2 linked regions of the Hyalangium ruber genome follow. The protein of the gene in region 2 binds, or shares a complex with, the protein of the main gene of each other region. Links are inferred from orthologs where the notes say so. Each region holds a gene or a part of one and is shown on either strand. Other genes may lie near its edges.

Region 1 (9,177 bases), on a different replicon or contig from region 2:
ACATGATGAAGGCGGTGCCCGCCGTGAGGCTGATCACCGTCATGAAGGTGAACCAGGCGCTGTCATCCGGAACGACGATCTGGTTGAAGCCGCTCTGGCCCCCGTCGGTGCGGCCCAGCGAGGCCAGCCAGCGGGAGATGCCGATGCCCTGGATGATGGACAGGACGATCGTGCCGTAGCGGGTGTACTGGTTGATCTTCTGCCGCCCGCCGGCGCCCTCCTTCTGGAGGCGCTCGAGGCTGGGCACCACCACCGCCAACAGCTGCATGATGATGGAGGCGGAGACGTACGGCATGATGCCCAGACCGAAGATGGACATCTGCTCCAGGGCGCCGCCGGAGAAGAGGTTGAACAGCGACACGAGGCCGCCCGATTGCTTCTGGGCGTCCATGAACGCGTTCATCGCCGCGCGATCGACGCCGGGCGTGTTGATGAAGATGCCGATGCGGTAGACCGCCAGCAGCACCAGCGTGTACGCGAGCCGGCTGCGCAGCTCCGCGATACGGAAGACGTTGGCGAAGGCATTCAGAGCCACGTGGGAGCCATCCCCTTCAAAAAAGAACGGACAGAACGACAGCGCCCCTCGGTCCAGGACGGAGAGGGGCGCGTGAGCCTACACAAGCGAAAAGGCGCGCACCACTTGCAAGTGACGCGCGCCTCGCATGCTAGGCTTGCTTGGGAGCCTTGACGCCCTTGCCTGAGTGCGCCTTGGCGGCCGCCTCCGGCTTGTGCGCCACCAGCGGAAGCTCCTCCACCGCGCCGCCCGCCTGCTGGATGGCCTCGCGGGCCTTGCCAGACAGCTTATGCACGCGGACCGTGAGCTTCTTGGTCAGCGAGCCCTGGCCCAGCACCTTCACGCCGTCATAGCGGCCCTTGGCCAGCCCGGCGCTCTTGAGCGAGGCCGCGTCCACCGTGGCGCCCGCGTCGAAGTGGTTCTCCAGGTCCGCCAGATTCACCACCGCGTAGATGGTGCGGTTGGGGGAGATGAAGCCGAACTTCGGCAGCCGGCGCTGCAGCGGGCTCTGACCGCCCTCGAAGCCCTCGAACCGCATGTTGCCGGAACGAGCCTTCTGGCCCTTGCCACCGCGGCCGGCCGTCTTGCCCAGGCCGCTGCCCTGGCCACGACCGACGCGCTTCTTGCGGTGCCACGAGTTGTGGGGCCGCTTCAGGTTGTTGAGAGTCGTCGACATCTTGGAATCCTCACGCGCGAAAGGCCCCCTTCGGGACCCCGCGGAACGGGTCTAGCCCTGCGCTGCCTTGGCGCGCGCCCGGTCCCGGGCGACGATCTTGCGCGGCTTGCGACGCTTGGGCGCGGGGGCCTCCTGCTGCACCACCTCGCTGGAGACCAGATGCTTCACCTTGAACACCAGGCCCCGGTTGGACGGGGTGTCCTTCACGAGCCGCTCGTCCCCGAACTTCTTCAGGCCGAGACCGCGAATGGTGTCCAGCATTTCCTTGGAAGAGCCCGCAGAGCTCTTCACCAGCTTGACCTTGAGCGCCATGACTAGCCCCTCGCCTCTCCGGCCAGCTTCGCCGACTCGACGTCCTTGCCACGCAGCCGGGAGATCTGCTCGGCCGAGCGCAGCCGCTTCAGGCCCGCGACCGTGGCCTTCAGCACGTTGTGCGGGTTCCTCGAGCCCTGGCTCTTGGTCAGGATGTTGCGGATGCCCGCCGCCTCGAGGACCGCGCGCACCGCGCCACCGGCGATGACGCCCGTACCCTGGCTGGCGGGCTTGAGCAGCACCCACCCGGCGCCGAAGTGCCCCAGCACCTCGTGCGGAATCGTGTGCCCCATCAGCGGCACGCGGAAGAGGTTCTTCTTGGCGTTCTCGCCACCCTTGCGGATGGCCTCGGGGACCTCGTTGGCCTTGCCCAGGCCCACGCCCACGTGGCCGTTGCCGTCGCCCACCACCACCAAGGCGGCGAACGAGAACCGGCGGCCACCCTTCACCACCTTGGCCACGCGGTTGATGTTCACCACGCGGTCGGTGAGGTCCAGGTCGTTCGGATTGATCGGAGTTGCCACTTGGAAAGCTTCCTTTCGAAAATCTAGAACTTCAGCCCGGCCTCGCGCGCGGCGTCAGCCACAGCGGCGATGCGCCCCTGGTACGGGAAGCCGTTGCGGTCGAACACCACCGCCTCGACATTGGCCGCCTTGCACTTCTCGGCGATGAGCTTGCCCACGCGCTTGGCGTCGGCCTTCTTGTCACCCTCGTCCTGGCCCTTGAGCTCCTTGGACAGGGAGGAGGCATACGCCATTGTCCGGCCGGTGGAGTCATCCACCACCTGGGCGTAGATGTGCTTGAGGCTCTTGTAGACCGTGAGCCGCGGGCGCTCGGTGGTACCCGAGAGCTTCTTGCGGATGCGGTTCTTCCTCTTGATGCGCGCTTCGACCATTGCCATGGCTGCTTCCTTTTCCGTCCGGCGGTGATGCGGCCTTCCACCGCCGGATGAGCGCGGGCTCCCATCGGAACCCGCGGGGTTGAACGTTCAGGGCCTCCGGACGACTAAGTCGTACCGGTCTTGCCCTCCTTACGACGAACCTTCTCCTCCGCGTACTTGATGCCCTTGCCCTTGTACGGCTCGGGCGGGCGCAGCGCGCGGATCTTCACCGCGGCGGCCCCGAGGGCCTCCTTGTCCGCGGAGCGCAGGGTGAGCCCCACCGTGGGCAGGCTCTCCTCGGTGCGCGCGGCCTTGTCCACCTCGGCCGTCACGCCCTCGGGCAGGTTGAACACCACCGGGTGCGAGTAACCCAGCGCGAACTGGATCGCCTTGCCCTTGACCTCGGCGCGGAAACCGACGCCGCGGATGTCCAAGCGACGCTCGAAGCCCGTGCTCACGCCCTTGGCGGCATTCGCCAGGATGGTGCGCGCCAGGCCGTGGAGGCTGCGCGCCTCGCGCGAGTCATCCTCACGGGTGACGATGACGTTGCCGTCCTTGACCTCCACCTTCACCTTGGCGGGGAGGTTGACGGACAGCTTGCCCTTGGGGCCTTCGAAGTTGACCTTGCCGCCGGCGATGGTCGCCTTCGACTTGTCGCCCAGCTTGATCGGCAGTTTTCCAATGCGACTCATGATGGCCTCGTACGGTCTGCCCGGCACGCGTCCCCTGCTCGGGGTCGCGGCGCCAGGTCAATGGCTAGTAGACGGTGCAGAGCAGCTCGCCGCCGATGTTCTGCTTGCGAGCCTCGGTGTCCGACATGATGCCCTTGGACGTGGAGAGCACGGAGATACCCATGCCACCCAGCACGCGGGGGATGTCGCGCATCGGCACGTAGCGGCGCAGGCCCGGCTTGGACACGCGGCGGATGCCGGTGATGGCCGAGGTGCGATCCGGCCCGTACTTCAGCTGGACGGTGATCTCGCTCTGCGGCTGGCGCTCGTGAATGGTGTACTCCCCGATGTAACCCTCGTCCTTCAGGACGCGGATGATCTCGACCTTGAGCTTCGAGTGGGGAATGACAACCTTGTCGTGCCGCGCACGCGAGGCGTTGCGCAGGCGGGTCAGCATGTCGCCGACAGGATCATTGACCGGCATGGATGAAAACCTTCCGTGCGGGGACCTTGGAGGCACCCCGCTCTCTCGACCGCCGCGCCTGCCGGGCCCATCCCGGGGGTTCGCCGCGTTCGCACTGCTCTTGAAGCTTCGGCGCCTCGAAGGCACCAGGAGGCTCCGGGCCGCATAAGCCCCGAGCCCCCTGTTCCGGCTACCAGGACGACTTGGTGACGCCGGTGATCTCGCCGCGCAGCGCACGCAGGCGCAGACAGATGCGGCACATCTGGAACTTCCGCAGGAACGCGCGGGGGCGGCCGCAGAGCGGGCAGCGGTTGTACTTGCGCACTGAGAACTTCGGCTTGCGCTTCGCCTGGGCGATCTTGGAGAGCTTGGCCATGGAGCTAGTGGTCCTTGGAGGTTACTGGCGGAACGGCATGCCGAAGTGACGCATCAGCGCCAGCCCCTGCTCGTCATTCTGCGCGGTGGTGACGAAGCTGATGTTGAGCCCCTTCACCTTCTCAATCTGGTCGTAGTTGATTTCCGGGAAGATGATCTGCTCGCGGACACCGAGCGTGTAGTTACCCTTCCCGTCGAAAGCCTTGGGGGACACGCCCTTGAAGTCACGCACGCGCGGCAGCGCGACGGAGATGAGGCGGTCCAGGAACTCGTACATGCGGTCGCCGCGCAGCGTGACGGCGCAGCCGATGGCCTGGCCCTGGCGCAGCTTGAAGTTCGCGATCGACTTGCGAGCGCGCGTCACCACGGGCTTCTGGCCGGTGATGGCACCCAGCTGGTCAACCGCCGACTCCAGGATCTTGTTGTTGGCGAGCGCCTCGCCCAGACCCATGTTGACGACGATCTTCTCGAGCTTCGGCACCTGAAGGGGGTTCTTCAGGCTGAGCTCCTTCATCAGAGCAGGCACGCCCTCCTTGCGGAAGCGCAGCTTCAGGCGCGCCGGCTGCGCCTTGAGGCCCTCCTCGATGTTGGCCGCGAAGCCCGCCTTCTTGACGTCTTCCTTCTTGCGGCCCTTCTTTTCCTTCTTTTCCTTCTGCTCTGCCTTCTTCTCTTCAGCCATGGTTTGGTCCTCTGCTTCGGAGCGCCGTCGTGGACCCAGCGGCCCCGATCAGTAAATCTGGAATCTCAAAAACACCGAGAGGGCCCCGTTACTTCGGGCCCCCGTGTATGCATGCCTGCTCGCCCCTGGCCCTGGGTGGCCAAAGGGCGCGCATACATGCCCCAACCCGACAGCCTAGTCAATCAGGGCGTCGCAGTTCTTGCAGAACCGCTTCTTGTCCTCGCCCTCGACCCGGATACCCACGCGGGTCGGCTTGTCGCACTTGGCGCACACCACCTGCACGTCGGACAGGTTGATGGTGCCCGCCTTCTCGATGATGCCGCCCTCGGGGTTCTGGGTGGTCTTGCGCATGTGGCGCTTGACCATCCGCAGGCCCTCGACGGTGACGCGACCCTTCTCCTGGTCGATGCGCAGCACCTTGCCGCGCTTGCTGGCCGGGGTCTTCTCCGAGCGCTCGGCGCCGGCGATGACCTGCACGGTGTCTCCAACCTTCAGCTTCTGCATGGGCTTCCTCTCTGGCTGGCTCGCCGGCCGGCCTGGTGTCCTGGACTACAGGACCTCGGGCGCGAGCGAGATGATCTTCATGAACTTGCGAGCGCGGAGCTCACGGGCCACCGGCCCGAAGATGCGCGTGCCGATGGGCTCCATGTCCTTGTTGATGAGGACGGCGGAGTTGCCATCGAACTTGATGTAGCTGCCGTCAGCCCGACCCACCTCGGTCTTGGTGCGAACGATGACGGCCTTGGCCACGTCACCCTTCTTCACCTTCGAGTTGGGCAGCGCCTCGCGGATCGACACGACGATCACGTCGCCGATCGACGCGTACTTGCGCTTCGAGCCGCCGAGCACCTTGATGCAGAACACCTTCTTGGCGCCCGAGTTATCAGCCACGTCGAGCACGCTCGTCATCTGAATCATCTGGAAGTCTCCTCTAAGGTCCTACGGCAGCCCCCGCCCGGTGAGGGCGGAGCCGCGCGGCTCGAGCCGCCCGCGCTGTCCGCGGGCAACGTGGCTCAGACGTTCTTGCTCTTCTCAATCACCTCGACCACCCGCCACCGCTTGTCCTTCGAGGTCGGCCGCGTCTCGGCGATGCGCACGCGGTCACCCTCGTTGATGGTGATCTTCTTCGGGTAGTCGTGATCCTCGACGTGCGCCTTGTACTTCTCGCGCATGCTCAGAATCTTGCCGTACTTGCTGTGAGCGGCACGGCGCTGGACGGTGACGATCACCGTCTTCTGCATCTTGTTCGAGGTGACGATCCCCACGCGCGTCTTGGGACGGCCGCGGGTGGAAGTCGCCGGGGGAGCGGAGGTGGTCTCGGTCGGTTCAGCCATCGTGAATCTCGCCTGTCAGTCAGTGTCTCCGGGGCAACCCGGTGACGGCGCCCTCCCCTGCCGGGAGGCGCCATCAAGCCTTACTTGGCCTTCTTCTCCGCCTGGGTCTTCTGGGTCAGGACGGTGAGGATGCGGGCCAGATCACGGCGGTGCTGGCTGCGCTCGGCCGCGCTCTTCAGATTGCCGGTCCGCAGGTTCAGCTGGTCCTGGAACAGCGTGCCGCGCAGCTCGTCCGCGCGCCGCTTCAGGTCCTCCGCCGACAAATCCTTCAATTCCTTTGCAGTCGCCATCTTGGTCTCCTCACGCGAGCGGCTAGATTGACAGCTCGCCGCGGGTAACGATCTTGGTGAGGACAGGCAGCTTGGCCTGCGCGAGCTTCAGCGCGCTGGTGGCCACCTCGGGCGTCATGCCCTCCATCTCGTAGAGGATGCGGCCCGGCTTCACCACGGCCACGTAGTACTCCACGCCTCCCTTACCGGTACCCATACGGGTCTCAGCGGGCTTCTTCGTGATGGGCTTGTCCGGGAAGATCCGAATCCAGATCTTGCCGCCGCGCTTCACGTGACGGGTCATCGCGATACGGGCCGCCTCGATCTGGCGGGAGGTGATCCACCCCGGCTGCAGGCTCATCAGGCCGTACTCACCGTAGGTGAGGTCGCTGCCACGGTGGGCCTGGCCGTGCATACGGCCCTTGTGCATCTTGCGGTACTTGGTACGAGCAGGCTGAAGCATCGTAGGTGTCCTTAAGTCCCCGGTGGGGCGCCCATAGGCGCCCCGGGGAGTTCAAAGCTAGCGGTTGGAGGGCATGGGGGCCTGGCCGCCCTTGCCCGGCAGAACCTCACCGCGGCAGATCCAGACCTTGCAGCCGATCTTGCCGTAGGTCGTCTTCGCCTCGGCGAAGCCGTAGTCGATGTCGGCGCGCAGGGTGTGCAGGGGCACGCGGCCCTCGCGGTACCACTCGTAGCGCGCCATCTCCGCGCCACCCAGGCGGCCCGAGCAGGCCACGCGGATGCCCTTGGCGCCGAACTTCATGGCCGTCTGCAGCGCCTTCTTCATGGCGCGGCGGAAGGCGATGCGGCGCTCGAGCTGGGTGGCGATGTTCTCGGCCACCAGCTGCGCGTCGGTCTCGGCCTTGCGGACCTCGACGATGTTGAGGAAGACCTCGTTCTTGGTGAACTGCTGCAGGTCCTTCTTCACCGTCTCGATGCCCGCGCCACGCTTGCCGATGACGATGCCCGGCCGCGCGGTGTGCACGTTGACCTTCACCTTGTTGGCCGCCCGCTCGATCTCCACCTTGGAGACGCCCGCGTGGTTGAGCGACTTCTTCACGAACTCGCGGATGCGGATGTCCTCATGCAGCCACTGAGCGTAGTTCTTGTGCTCGAACCACTTGGAGTCCCAGGTCTTGATGACCCCGAGGCGGAACCCGATCGGATGAACTTTCTGTCCCAACGTGCTTCTCCTTAAAGGTGAGTGAGCCCGGCGGGCTTACTTCTTGGCCTCGGCCAGCACCACGTGAACGTGGCTGCTCTTCTTGTTGATGCGGGTGGCCCGACCCATGGCGCGCGGCATGTACCGGCGCTGGGTGGGGGCCTGGTCCACGGAGATGGTCTTCACGTAGAGCGTGTCCACGTCGACCTGGCCCTTGGACTTGTCGGTCGCGTTGGCCACCGCGCTCTTGATGAGCTTGGCCACCGGAGCAGACGCCGCGCGGGGAGTGAACTTGAGGATGTTCAGGGCAGCCTCGACAGGCTTGCCTCGAACCAGCGCAGCCACCGTCGAGATCTTCCGAGGGGACATGCGGATGTAGCGCAGATGTGCAGTGGACTCCATCGTCATCTCCTGTGCGGTCCGGATTACTTACCGGGCGCCTTGGCGACCTTCTTCTCCGCCGAGTGCCCACCGAAGGTCCGCGTCGGCGCGAACTCGCCGAGCTTGTGACCGACCATGTTCTCCGTCACGAACACCGGGACGAACTTCTTCCCGTTGTGCACCGCGAAGGTGTGACCGACGAACTCCGGCAGGATGGTGGAGCGCCGCGACCACGTCTTCACGACCTTCTTCTGGTTCGTCTTGATCATGTCCTCCACCTTCTTGAGGAGGTGATCGTCGACGAACGGTCCCTTCTTAATCGAACGAGCCATGTATGAATCCTCGGTCTACAGCGCTTACTGGCTGCGCGGTCCCTGCCGGCGCGCGCTGACGATGAACTTGTCGGTCCGCTTGTTGGTGCGGGTGGTGAGACCCTTGGTCTTCTTGCCCCAAGGCGACACCGGGTGCGGGTTACCCTGACCGGACTTACCCTCACCACCACCGTGCGGGTGGTCGACAGGGTTCATGGCCAGACCGCGGACGGTGGGCCGGATGCCCAGCCAGCGGCTCTTACCCGCCTTGCCGACGCGGATGATCTCGTGCTCGATGTTGCCAATCTGGCCCACGGTGGCGCGGCACTCGATGAGCACCTTGCGCACCGCGCCCGAGGGCAGGCGCACCTGGGCGTAGCGGTCTTCCTTGGCCATCAGCTGACCGGAGGTGCCGGCCGAGCGGATGATCTGAGCGCCGCGACCCGGCTTCAGCTCCACGTTGTGGATGATCGTACCCACCGGGATGTTCTGCAGCGGCAGGCTGTTGCCCGGCCGGATGTCGGCGGTGGGGCCAGCGAACAGGGTGTCGCCCACCGTCAGGCCCACGGGGGCCAGGATGTAGCGCTTCTCGCCGTCCGCGTAGTGCAGCAGGGCGATGTTGGCGGTGCGGTTCGGGTCGTACTCGACGGAGGCGACCTTGGCCGGCACGCCGTCCTTGTCACGGCGCTTGAAGTCGATGATGCGGTAGCGACGCTTGTGACCACCACCCTGGTGACGACGGGTGATGTGACCGTGGACGTTGCGGCCTCCCGAGCGCTTGAGCGGCGCGGTGAGGCTCTTCTCCGGCGTGTCCTTGGTGATGTCCGCGAAGTCGGACACCGTCATCAGGCGGCGGGCGGCGGATGTCGGCTTGTACTTCTTGATGCCCATGGTGGTTTCCTCAGATCAGACGGCCAGCGCGATGCGCCTAGACCGCCTCTCCCTCGAAGAGCTCAATCTTGTCGCCCTCTTTGAGGGTGACGATGGCCTTCTTGTAGTTGGGGCGCTTGCCGATGCTCCGGCCCACGCGCTTGATCTTGCCGCGGACGATGTTGGTGCGAACGCCCTCGACGGTGACCTTGAACAGGCTCGCCACCGCGCGCGCCACGTCCACCTTGGTGGCCTTCTTGTCCACGATGAACGAGTACTG
Region 2 (9,293 bases):
CGCCTCCGCCTTCGCCTTGGCCGCCTCCGCCTTCTTCCGGGCCGCCTCCGCAGCCTTCTTGGCGGCTGCTTCCGCCGCCTTCCGGGCAGCCTCGGCGGCCCGTCGTGCGGCTTCGGCGGCGGCACGGGCGGCGGCTGCGGCGGCAGCGGAATTATTGACGGTCATGGCCTGGTCTCCTGGGGGAGCGCTGGAGAAACGGGGAGCGCTCGAATTTCGAAATCCGGAATTCTGCTTCAGGATTATCGGAAATCGAGATGCCCGGGTTTCTGTGCGTCTTTCACACCCTTGGACCTACATGATGCGCGGCAGCCGCACCTCGAAAGTAGCGCCTTCGCCCCGGCGCGAGCGCACGGAGACGGTGCCGCCATGGGCGCGGACGATCTCCCGGGTGAGGTAGAGCCCCAGGCCGAGCCCTCCATAGTTCCGCACCGGGACGGCGCGCTCGAACTTGCTGAAGATGCGCTCGAGGTCCTCCGAGGCGATGCCGATGCCCCGGTCCGAGACGGTCACCACGGCCTGCTCGCCCTCGGCGTTCACGGCCACCTCCACGGGCTGACCGGAGCCGTACTTCGCGGCGTTGTCGAGCAGGTGGGTGAGCACCTGCTCCAGCCGGGAGCCGTCCCACTCCCCCCACACGGGCTGCTCCGCCTTCAGGAGCACATCGCAGCCGGCCTGCACGAAGGACTCGCGCTGCATGTCCACGGTGTCCTGCACCAGCCTGGCCAGGTCCACCGGCTCGCGGCTCAGCTCCAGCCGGCGCTCGGCGACCTGGGAAACATCCAGCAAGCTGTCCACGAGGTTGGCCAGGCGCTGGATCTGCCGCTGGGCCCGCTCCAGCCGCTCCTCCTGCCGCGACCCCGAGACCGGGGGCTCGGCGTGGAGTCCTCGGGCGATGAGCTGCAGCTGCAGCTGGAGCGACGTGAGGGGCGTCTTCAGCTCGTGCGAGGCGACCGTGAGGAACTCGTCGCGCTGGCGCACGGCATCGAGCTGCTTCTGGTAGAGCCGCGCGTTCTCGATGGCGATGGCGGCCTGCGAGGCGATGCCCAGGAGGATGCGCTCGTGCCGCTCGGTGAAGACGTCGGTCTCCGGGTGGCCGAAGAAGAGCCCTCCCAGCACCTCGCCGGAGCGGGCCTTCACCGGCCCCGCGAGGTAGCTGCGCACCGGCAGGTGCCCCTTGGGCATGCCGTGGTAGGGCCGGTTCTGGCCATAGCGCGGATCCTTCGTCACGTCCGCCAGCCGCACCGGGCGCTCTCCATCGAAGGTCGGCCGGAAGATGTCCGTCTTGCGCGGCATGGGGAAGCCTTCGAACGACTCCCGAGGGACACCGGACAGGGTGTAGAGCATGTACGACTGCCCCTCGTCGTTGAGCACGTTGTAGAAGAACGCGCCGAAGCGGGCGCCGGTCAGCCGCGTGGCCTCATCGGTGAGCAGCTGCACCAGCCGCTCCAGGTCCAGCTCCGCGGCCAGCGTCTGGCCCGTACGGTTCAGCGCCTCGACGAGGGCCGTCTCCTGCCGTAGCGCCTCCTCCACGCTCTTGCGGGTGGTGATGTCGTCGAAGAAGACGGAGATGCCGGTCTGCGAGGGGTGGACCTGCACCTCGAACCAGGCGGCGAGCGGGGCGAAGAACTCCTCGAAGCGCGAGGAGACGTTCTCGGCCATGGCGCGTCGGTAGTGGAGCTCGAAGGAAGTGCCGAGCGCCTCCGGGTACTCATCCCAGAGCTTGCACCCGAGCAACTGCTCGCGGGGCTTGCGCAGCATGCGCTCGGCGGCGGCGTTCACGTACGTGAAACGCCAGTCCCGGTCGATCGCGAAGAAGGCATCACTCATGCCCTCCAGGAGGGCCATGGTTCCTACGGGGACCTGTGCCATCGAGGTCAACGCTCACCCAAGAAGAGATGGTCTCAATGCCATCGCTACCGCACCTGCATGGCACTGGTCATCCACCTGGGGAGTCAAATGTTCACAGTCCCATCCGCCAGCTGGGCGAAGCCGGGGTGCGCGGTGACGTGGAGCACCTGAGTCAACGTTCCCAGGTGCTTGAGCATGCGCCCCACGAGCGGCAGCTTCACCTCGTCCATGCCCGCGAAGGGGTGCTCCAGCAGGAACGGGTACTTCACCTTGGCGCTGGCCTTCTCCACCACCGTCATCCGCAGCGCCAGGTAGTACATGTCGAGATCCCGGGGGATGATCTCCCCCACGGGCACCTGGCGCCCCGCGGCGATGACATAACCCCGGCCGTCCCTGTCCCAGTCGACGCCCTGGTAGCGCCGATCCGTGAGGGCGGTGAGGTATTGGTTGCAGCGCTCGCGGAGCTGACCCGCCACGGTGGAGATGTCCACCGAGAAGATGTCGGCCGCCTGCGCCATCAACAGCGGAGAGGGATCCTCCAGCGGCTCGGCGGGCCCACCCACCGGCCCCGCGGAGGGCGACGGCGGTGCCTTGGCCAGCGCGATGGATTCCTTGGTGCGGGCCATCTCGCGCTCCACCTCGCGCACGTCGCGCACGTAGGTGCCGATCTTCCCGATCTGCGCGTTGAGCTCCTCGATCTCCCGCTTGGTCGACTCGCGCTGCTCGCCCGCGGCGAGGAAGTCCGGCGCGGACTCCATGGCGGTGAGCTGATCGCGCAGCTCGTGGACCTTCTGCTCCAGCAGCGCCTTGCGCTCGAAGACGGCGGGGAGCTCCTCGTGGCTCTCCAGCTCGAGCGCCTTGATGGCCTTGCGCACCGGCAGGGTCTCGGCTTCGAACTCCTCGAGGATCTTCTTCTCGCGCGCGGCGAACATGCCCTCCTTGCTGCGCACGGTCGTCGTCTGCGACAAGTCGTCCACGTAGCGCACGGCCAGCATGGCGGCCCAGCCGAAGGCGGGGATGTCCAGCAGCACCAGATAGCGCCAGGCGACGTTCTCCAGCACCACGCTCAGGATGATGCCCGCGAGCAGGAACAGCGCGCCCGCGCCCAGCCCCACCCAGAACAAGGGGTTGCGCTTGAGGGGCTGCACCGCGACGGGCACCGCCTGCGCCTCCTGCTCGCGCTCGGCGTTGAGCCGGTTGAGCGCGTCGTCCCGCCGGGACAGCGCCTTGGGGTAGCGCTCCACGCGGGTGAGGATGTCCGCCGGCAGGCCCAGCGACTCGGGCGTGGGCGCGGCGCTCCAGGCGTTCTCCGCGTCGCGGATGGCCACCTTGAGCCCCTCGGTGCTGTTGAGCTTGCGCTCCACCTCGAAGAGCGTCGAGTTGAGCCCGTCCAGCTTGAACTGCAGCTCGTCCACGTCGCGCGAGCGGATGATCTCCTGCTCCAGCTCGCGCACCCGGGCCTCGGCGGCGGGGATGTCCTCGGCGGGCTGCACGGCCTGATTGCTGGCCAGCCCGGAGCCGGAGGACAGCGAGGGCCGCTTCACATCGGGCCGCGAGGTGCGAGGCCTGGGCCGCCGCGAGGGCAGCTGGTTGGGCATCAAGCAGTACACCTGCTCGAACATGGTGCGCGAGGGCAGCCCGGCCTGCGAGCGCAGATACTGGGAGATCTCCGCCGTCTCATCGGACACCAGCTCCGGCGGTTGACCGGGGACGGTCTGCTTGTGCAGCGTCCCCTGCCCTCCCAGATCGCGCAGCAGGCGGTAGGTGAGGTTGTCCTGGCCGACGAAGGTGAAGGCGGCCTTGCCACCCTTCTGGCCCGAAGCCACGAAGCCCGTGTCTCCGCCTCGGCCATCGGAGTACAGCAAGGCCAGGGCGAGCCCGGCGAACGGACTGGTCTCGGAGGCGGGAGGCTTGAGGACGAGGTAGCCCGGCTTGAGCGGAAAGCGGCCCTGCGCCGAGAAACCCCGGACGTTCTGGACGGCGACCTCAACGAAGTTCATGCGCCCCCCATCCTACCTGGCGCCAACGAAAAGAGGAGCGTCCGAGCACGGACACTCCTCTTTCGGTACAGCGAACACTGAGAAGAGCCCCGCGGGGCCCCCGGTGACTAAGCGCCGGTGGCGGGCTTGGTCGCCTTCTTGCTCTCGTTCTCTTCCTGCACGTCCACGCGAGAGGCCTTGCCCTTCAGGTCGCGGAGGTAGAACAGGCGGTTGCGGTTCACGTCGCCGCGGCTGAGGACCTCGATCCTCTCGTAGCGGGGGCTGTGCAGCGGGAAGATGCGCTCCACGCCGACGCCGAAGGACACCTTGCGAACCGTGAAGGTCGAGCGGTTGTAGCCCCGCTTCTTGCGGATGACGACGCCCTCGAAGGCCTGCACGCGCTCCTTCTCGCCCTCCTTCACCTTCCAGTGGACCCGGACGGAGTCACCGGTCCGAAAGTCGACCACCCCCTCCTTGCGGAGGAACTTGGACTCGACGTACTCGATAGCGCTGCGACGCATGACGGAACCTCAAGAAATCTTGTGGTGCGAATGACCAGTAAGAGGGGCGCCTACTAGCAGAGAGCGGCGGACCCGACAAGTCTGGAGATCATCCGTTGTTCTCCGGACCAACGCCAGCGCTACAGCTCTTCCTCCCGCAGGGCGAGCAGTTTCCGGTCCGCCGGCCCGAGTTCCAGGCGGGCGAAGAGGTCCTGCCGTCGCTCCTGGGTGAGCTTCAGCGCCTTCCAGCGCCGCCAGCGGGCGATGCGCGCGTGGTCGCCGCACTGGAGCACCGCGGGCACCTCGGCGCCCCGGAACACCGGCGGCCGGGTGTACTGGGGGTGCTCCAGCAGCCCCTCCTCGAAGCTCTCGCTGACGTGGGACGCCTGGTTGCCCAGCACTCCAGGGAGCAGCCGCGCCACCGCGTCCACCACCGCGAGGGCGGCGATCTCCCCACCCGTGAGGATGAAGTCCCCCAGGGACAGCTCCCCGTCCAGGTGCGCCATCACCCGCTCGTCCACGCCCTCGTAGCGGCCGCAGACGAGGATCAGGCCCGCGGCATGATCCACCAGCTCCCGCGCCCGCGCCTGGGTGAAGGCGGGGCCTCGGGGGCTCATCAGCAGCACCTTGGCGCCCGGGTGCCGGGCCCGCGCCGCCTCGATGGCCGCCACCAGGGGCTCCACCTTCATCACCATGCCCGCGCCGCCCCCGTACGGGGTGTCGTCGGTGACGCGGTGCTTGCCCTCGGCGTACTCGCGGATGTCCGTGGCGGTGACGGCCAGCTTGCCCCGCTCCTGGGCCTTGCCGAGGATGCTCTGCCCCACGTACCCGGACACCATGCCCGGGAAGAGCGTGAGGATCTCCACCGGGTACATCAGCCCTCCTTGTCGCCCGCGTCCAGGAACTCGGGCGGGCGGATGACGATCTTCCCGCCCGGCATGTCCACCGAGGGAACGAAGTCATCGGCGAAGGGCACCACCAGCTCGGGCTTGCCCGGGGCGCGGATGACGAGGTTGGGCACCTCGCCGGTGGCCCACACCTCCACCACCTTGCCCAGCTCCTGGCCCGCCTCATCCACGGCGGAGAGGCCCACCAGGTCTCCCTGGAAGTACTCACCCTCGGCCGGAGGCTCCAGATCCTCGCGGTAGACGAAGACGGTGGAGCCCACCAGGGCCTCGGAGGCCTCGCGACCCTTCACCCCCTCGAAGGCGATGATGTCCTCCTTGGGGGTGGGCCGCACGGACTCGATCTTCAAGTCCCGCTCCTCGCCGGACTTGGTGCGCACGCGCACGCGCTCCACGGCGTCCAACGTCTCGGAGCCGGGATCGAAGGGGCGAACGGCGACCTCGCCCCGGATGCCGTGGGCCCGGGCCACATAGCCGAGCTCCAGCAGAGGGCGGGGCGTCACTGGGCGTCGGGGGCAGGAGGCGCCGCGGGAGCCGCGCCAGGGGCGGGCGCCGCGCGCCGATCGTCGAGGATCTCGAGACGGACCTTCTGCCCCTGCTTGTGCGCGGCGGCATTGAGCAGCGTCCGGAGGGCGTTCACGGTCCGCCCGTCACGGCCGATGACCTTGCCGACGTCCTCGGGGGCGACCTTCAGCTCATAGAGCCGGGCGCCGTCCACCTCGGACACACGCATGCCGACCTGGTCCGGCTGATCGACCAGGGCCCGCGCGAGATACGTAAGGAGTTGCTCCACGTCCGGTCAGCCCAGGGGGCTTAGGCCGCGGGAGGAGCGTTCTTGGCGGCGCGCTTGATGAGCTCGCCCACGGTCTCGGAAGGCGTCGCGCCCGTCTTCAGCCAGTACTGGAGCCGCTCCTGGTTGAACTCCACCTTGGGGGGGTTCAGGTTCGGATCGTAGGCGCCCACGGCCTCGATGAACTTGCCATCCCGGGGGTTCCGGGAGTCGGTGGCAACCACGTGGTAGTACGGCTTCTTCTTGGCGCCCGCGCGGGCGAGACGGAGGACAACGGCCATTTCGGATGCTCCAGATGAAAACAGCTGGTAAAAATTTGTGAACGAGGGCGCGCTATTAGCGTCCCTGCCTCGGGATTGTCAAGGAAGCTCGGTAGCTTGCGTCGGCTGCGAGGCATCCTCCCCGCTCCGATTGGCAAGCTGCCCACAGGCGCCGGCGATGTCCCGCCCGCGGTTCTGTCGGATGAAGGCGGCGATGTGACCCTCGGCGAGGATGGCGCGGAAGGTCTCCGCCCGCTCCTCCATGGTGGTCTGGAAGCCCAGGCCGGGGTTCTCGTTGTAGGGAATCAGGTTCACCTTGGCGGGGATGCCCTGGAGCAGCTCGATGAGCCGGTGGGCATCCTCGTCGCTGTCGTTGAAGCCCCGCAGCAGCACGTACTCGAAGGTGATGCGCCGGCCCTGGCGCAGGGGGAACTTGCGGCAGGCCTCCAGGAGGGCCGCGATGTTCCACTTGCGGTTGACGGGCATCGTCTTGCTGCGCTGCTCATCGGTGCTGGCGTTGAGCGAGATGGCGAGCTTGACGTCGGTCTCCTGCCCGAAGCGCTCGATCATCGGCACCAGGCCCACGGTGGAGACGGTGATGTGCCGGTGGGAGAAGTTGGGCCCCTCCTCGGACTGGAGGATGTTGAGCGCCGTCTTGAGGTTCTCGAAGTTGTGCAGGGGCTCGCCCATGCCCATGAAGACCAGGTTGGAGAGCGGGCGCCAGGTCTCCAGCTGCTCGTTCTTGCGGACCTCGCGGTTGACCGTGTGGACCTGCGCGACGATCTCACCGGGGGTGAGGTTGCGCTTGAGGCCCAGGGTGCCCGTCATGCAGAAGGAGCAGGCCATGGCGCAGCCCACCTGGGTGGACACGCACAGCGTCTTGCGGTCCTCGGAGGGCATGTAGACGGACTCGATGAAGCGCCCGTCGCGCGTCTTGAAGCGGTACTTGATGGTGCCGTCGATGGAGCGCTGCTCGAGGTCCTTGATCAGCGGGACGATCTCGGCGCGCTCCTTGAGCTTCTGGCGCAGGCCCTTGGACAGGTCGGTCATCTCGTCGAACGAGGTGACGCCGCGCTGATGGATCCAGCGGTAGACCTGGCCAGCGCGGAACGAGCGCTCACCCAGCTGCTCGGTGAGGAAGCGGGTGAGGCCCTCCAGCGTGAGGCTGGAGACGTCCACGAGCTTGGCCGGCGCGGGAGCCGGAAGCGGCGTGGTGTCGGGAGTGGTGAGAGCAGGCTCGGACATCTTCAGGTTCTAACGGGAGGTGTGGGGGGAGCCTTCCCACATCCCAGGCCGGTAAGTCAAAGGAAGGCTCGGCTCCTCCCCTGCTCCCCAGGAACCCTCAGTCCCGAGGCGGCCGGAGCCGCACGGAGATGCCCGTGGCGGGACTCCCGGTGACGGGGACGCCCCACAGCAGGGAGGTGGACACCAAGGGCTCGAGCACCTCCCCGCCCAGATGCTCCAGCAGGATGGTGTGGCGCTCGGGCGCATAGGTCGCCACGGCGATGAGCGACCCATTCCCCAGGGCGAACTTGTGGCTGAGGACAGGCGCGACCGACAGGCGCTGGCGCACCGGGAGGTCGATGAGCTCGAGGTCGGAGTTCAGGGACAGTGAGGCCTGCTCCACCAGCCCGGTGGCGGTCCACTCCATCCACTTCAGGCCGACGAACTCGCCTTCGATGAAGACAAACCTCGGATCTCCAACCCACAGCCCCTGGGGCTCGAAGCCCACGATGGTGCCGCTGAACTGCTGGCAGGGCTCGGACGTGCGCACGAAATGCCCTCCCTCCAGCCGGTAGGGACACACCTGATTCACGGGGGGAGTGCCCGGGCTTGGGGTGAATCGGGTGACGACGCCCAGCCGATCTCCAGACCGGATCAGGAGTCCCGGGGGACCGTCCTGGGTGAATGGGCTCTCGCGCTTCTCCCAGCCAGTTGGCCCCGTGGAGCTCAGCCCTGCCCCGCTGAAGGAGATGCGCTGGAGCACGGCGGAATGCAGCACCACCAACTCCTCCTCCGACGCGAGGAGGAACTCGGCGGCGCCATGGAAGTGCGCCAGGGTCGCGGTGAGCTCCAGGGCCACGCCCGTGTCCACGTAGCGCTGGATCTGGAGGGGCTCCACCACCCACACCACGTCTCCCGCGACCGCCAGCCGGCCATTCGGGAAGCTCTTGAGCACCGCGCCCTCGCGCGTGACGTTCGAGTCGCACACCCAGGCGCCCAGGCACGTGCGCTCCAGCGCATTGCACGTCTTCCCGTACTCGAGGCGAGTGGCCTTGGCGGAGCGGTCCCCCACCACCTGCAGCTCGAGCTGGTGGATGCCTCCAACGGGCTCGAACGCAGCGAGGATGTGGTGGCGGCCCGCCTTCGTCGGGGTGAACTCGACGATGGCGGAGGCCTTGGGCGACGTATTGAGAAAGGACTGGTGCCCCACCGGCAGGTTGTCCGGATCGGAGATCTCCACGGTGACCGAGGCGGGCGTGGGGACGGGCCCCTCACACGGGATGGCGACATGCGAGAAGATCCGAAGGTTCGCCAGCTTTCCCGCCATCGCCATCGCCCCGCTCGTGGGGGAAGACGTGTCCGGGGTCACGCAGGGCGATTCTTCCCCGCAGGCCACGAGCGTCCGCAGGGCCACGAGGAGCAGGAGGAGTCGACCGGGCTTCGCCATGGGGGCGATGGTCGCACAAAGCACAAGGCCCGGTCCCGCGCGGGGTGCGCGGAAGCCGGGCCTCGAGCTTCGACGGGGCGAGAGGGACTACTTCTTGCCCTTGTACTCGTACGAGTGGATCTCGGTCTCGCGGAAGAAGTAGGCGACCTCGTTCTTCGCGTTCTCCAGGCTGTCGGAACCATGCACCGTGTTCTGATCGATGCTGGTGGCGAACTCCTTGCGGATGGTGCCCGGGGCGGCGTTGGCCGGGTTGGTGGCGCCCATGATCTCGCGGTTGGCGGCCACGGCGTTCTCACCCTCCAGCACCATGAGCACCACGGGGCCGGAGATCATGAAGCTG

Evidence for each region.
Region 1: the proteins of rimM (region 2) and rpsS are in contact, whole or in part, in a crystal structure (PDB 3A1P), measured with the Thermus thermophilus proteins. The link is inferred for Hyalangium ruber from one-to-one orthologs. Residues at the interface, in WP_008632437.1 of Thermus thermophilus: Val4, Glu5, Ile6, Gly7, Arg8, Arg22, Gly23, Glu24, Val26, Leu84, Glu85, Glu86, Gly87, Arg88, Tyr89, Tyr90, Tyr91, Phe92, Leu94, Asp111, Ile112, Leu113, Asp114, Ala115, Gly116, Ala117, Gln118, Asp119, Val120, Ile122; in WP_011173711.1 of Thermus thermophilus: Lys28, Arg29, Leu30, Lys32, Thr48, Gln56, His57, Val58, Pro59, Val60, Tyr61, Thr63, Met66, Glu73, Phe74, Pro76, Thr77, Arg78, Arg81, His83, Gly84, Lys85, Glu86, Ala87, Lys88, Ala89, Thr90, Lys91, Lys92, Lys93.

The regions. Positions count from the first base shown.
Region 1 is NZ_JAXIVS010000012.1:50,479-59,655, forward strand. What follows is about bases 6,405-9,177. They hold rpsS (30S ribosomal protein S19), read right to left. Parts: upstream 8,049-9,177; coding sequence 7,761-8,048; downstream 6,405-7,760. Other genes in these bases: rplP (50S ribosomal protein L16), read right to left, coding at 6,405-6,636; rpsC (30S ribosomal protein S3), read right to left, coding at 6,694-7,356; rplV (50S ribosomal protein L22), read right to left, coding at 7,393-7,737; rplB (50S ribosomal protein L2), read right to left, coding at 8,073-8,918; SYV04_RS30065 (50S ribosomal protein L23), read right to left, coding at 8,956-9,177. Also shown: preprotein translocase subunit SecY, read right to left, coding at 1-535; rplO (50S ribosomal protein L15), read right to left, coding at 666-1,190; rpmD (50S ribosomal protein L30), read right to left, coding at 1,242-1,502; rpsE (30S ribosomal protein S5), read right to left, coding at 1,505-2,026; rplR (50S ribosomal protein L18), read right to left, coding at 2,050-2,403; rplF (50S ribosomal protein L6), read right to left, coding at 2,508-3,074; rpsH (30S ribosomal protein S8), read right to left, coding at 3,139-3,537; SYV04_RS30010 (type Z 30S ribosomal protein S14), read right to left, coding at 3,707-3,892; rplE (50S ribosomal protein L5), read right to left, coding at 3,914-4,570; rplX (50S ribosomal protein L24), read right to left, coding at 4,745-5,074; rplN (50S ribosomal protein L14), read right to left, coding at 5,120-5,488; rpsQ (30S ribosomal protein S17), read right to left, coding at 5,584-5,904; rpmC (50S ribosomal protein L29), read right to left, coding at 5,985-6,194; more of rplP, read right to left, coding at 6,217-6,404. UniProt on the Escherichia coli protein: In the E.coli 70S ribosome in the initiation state it has been modeled to contact the 23S rRNA of the 50S subunit forming part of bridge B1a; this bridge is broken in the model with bound EF-G.
Region 2 is NZ_JAXIVS010000015.1:166,763-176,055, forward strand. Bases 3,969-6,857 are described here. They hold rimM (ribosome maturation factor RimM), read right to left. Parts: upstream 5,736-6,857; coding sequence 5,202-5,735; downstream 3,969-5,201. Other genes in these bases: rplS (50S ribosomal protein L19), read right to left, coding at 3,969-4,348; trmD (tRNA (guanosine(37)-N1)-methyltransferase TrmD), read right to left, coding at 4,468-5,202; SYV04_RS34720 (KH domain-containing protein), read right to left, coding at 5,732-6,025; rpsP (30S ribosomal protein S16), read right to left, coding at 6,046-6,303; rlmN (dual-specificity RNA methyltransferase RlmN), read right to left, coding at 6,382-6,857. In the rest of the region: SYV04_RS34690 (hypothetical protein), read right to left, coding at 1-165; SYV04_RS34695 (sensor histidine kinase), read right to left, coding at 292-1,845; SYV04_RS34700 (ATP-binding protein), read right to left, coding at 1,953-3,848; more of rplS, read right to left, coding at 3,956-3,968; more of rlmN, read right to left, coding at 6,858-7,527; SYV04_RS34735 (hypothetical protein), read right to left, coding at 7,625-8,839; ndk (nucleoside-diphosphate kinase), read right to left, coding at 9,041-9,293. UniProt on the Escherichia coli protein: One of at least 4 proteins (Era, RbfA, RimM and RsgA/YjeQ) that assist in the late assembly stage of the 30S ribosomal subunit.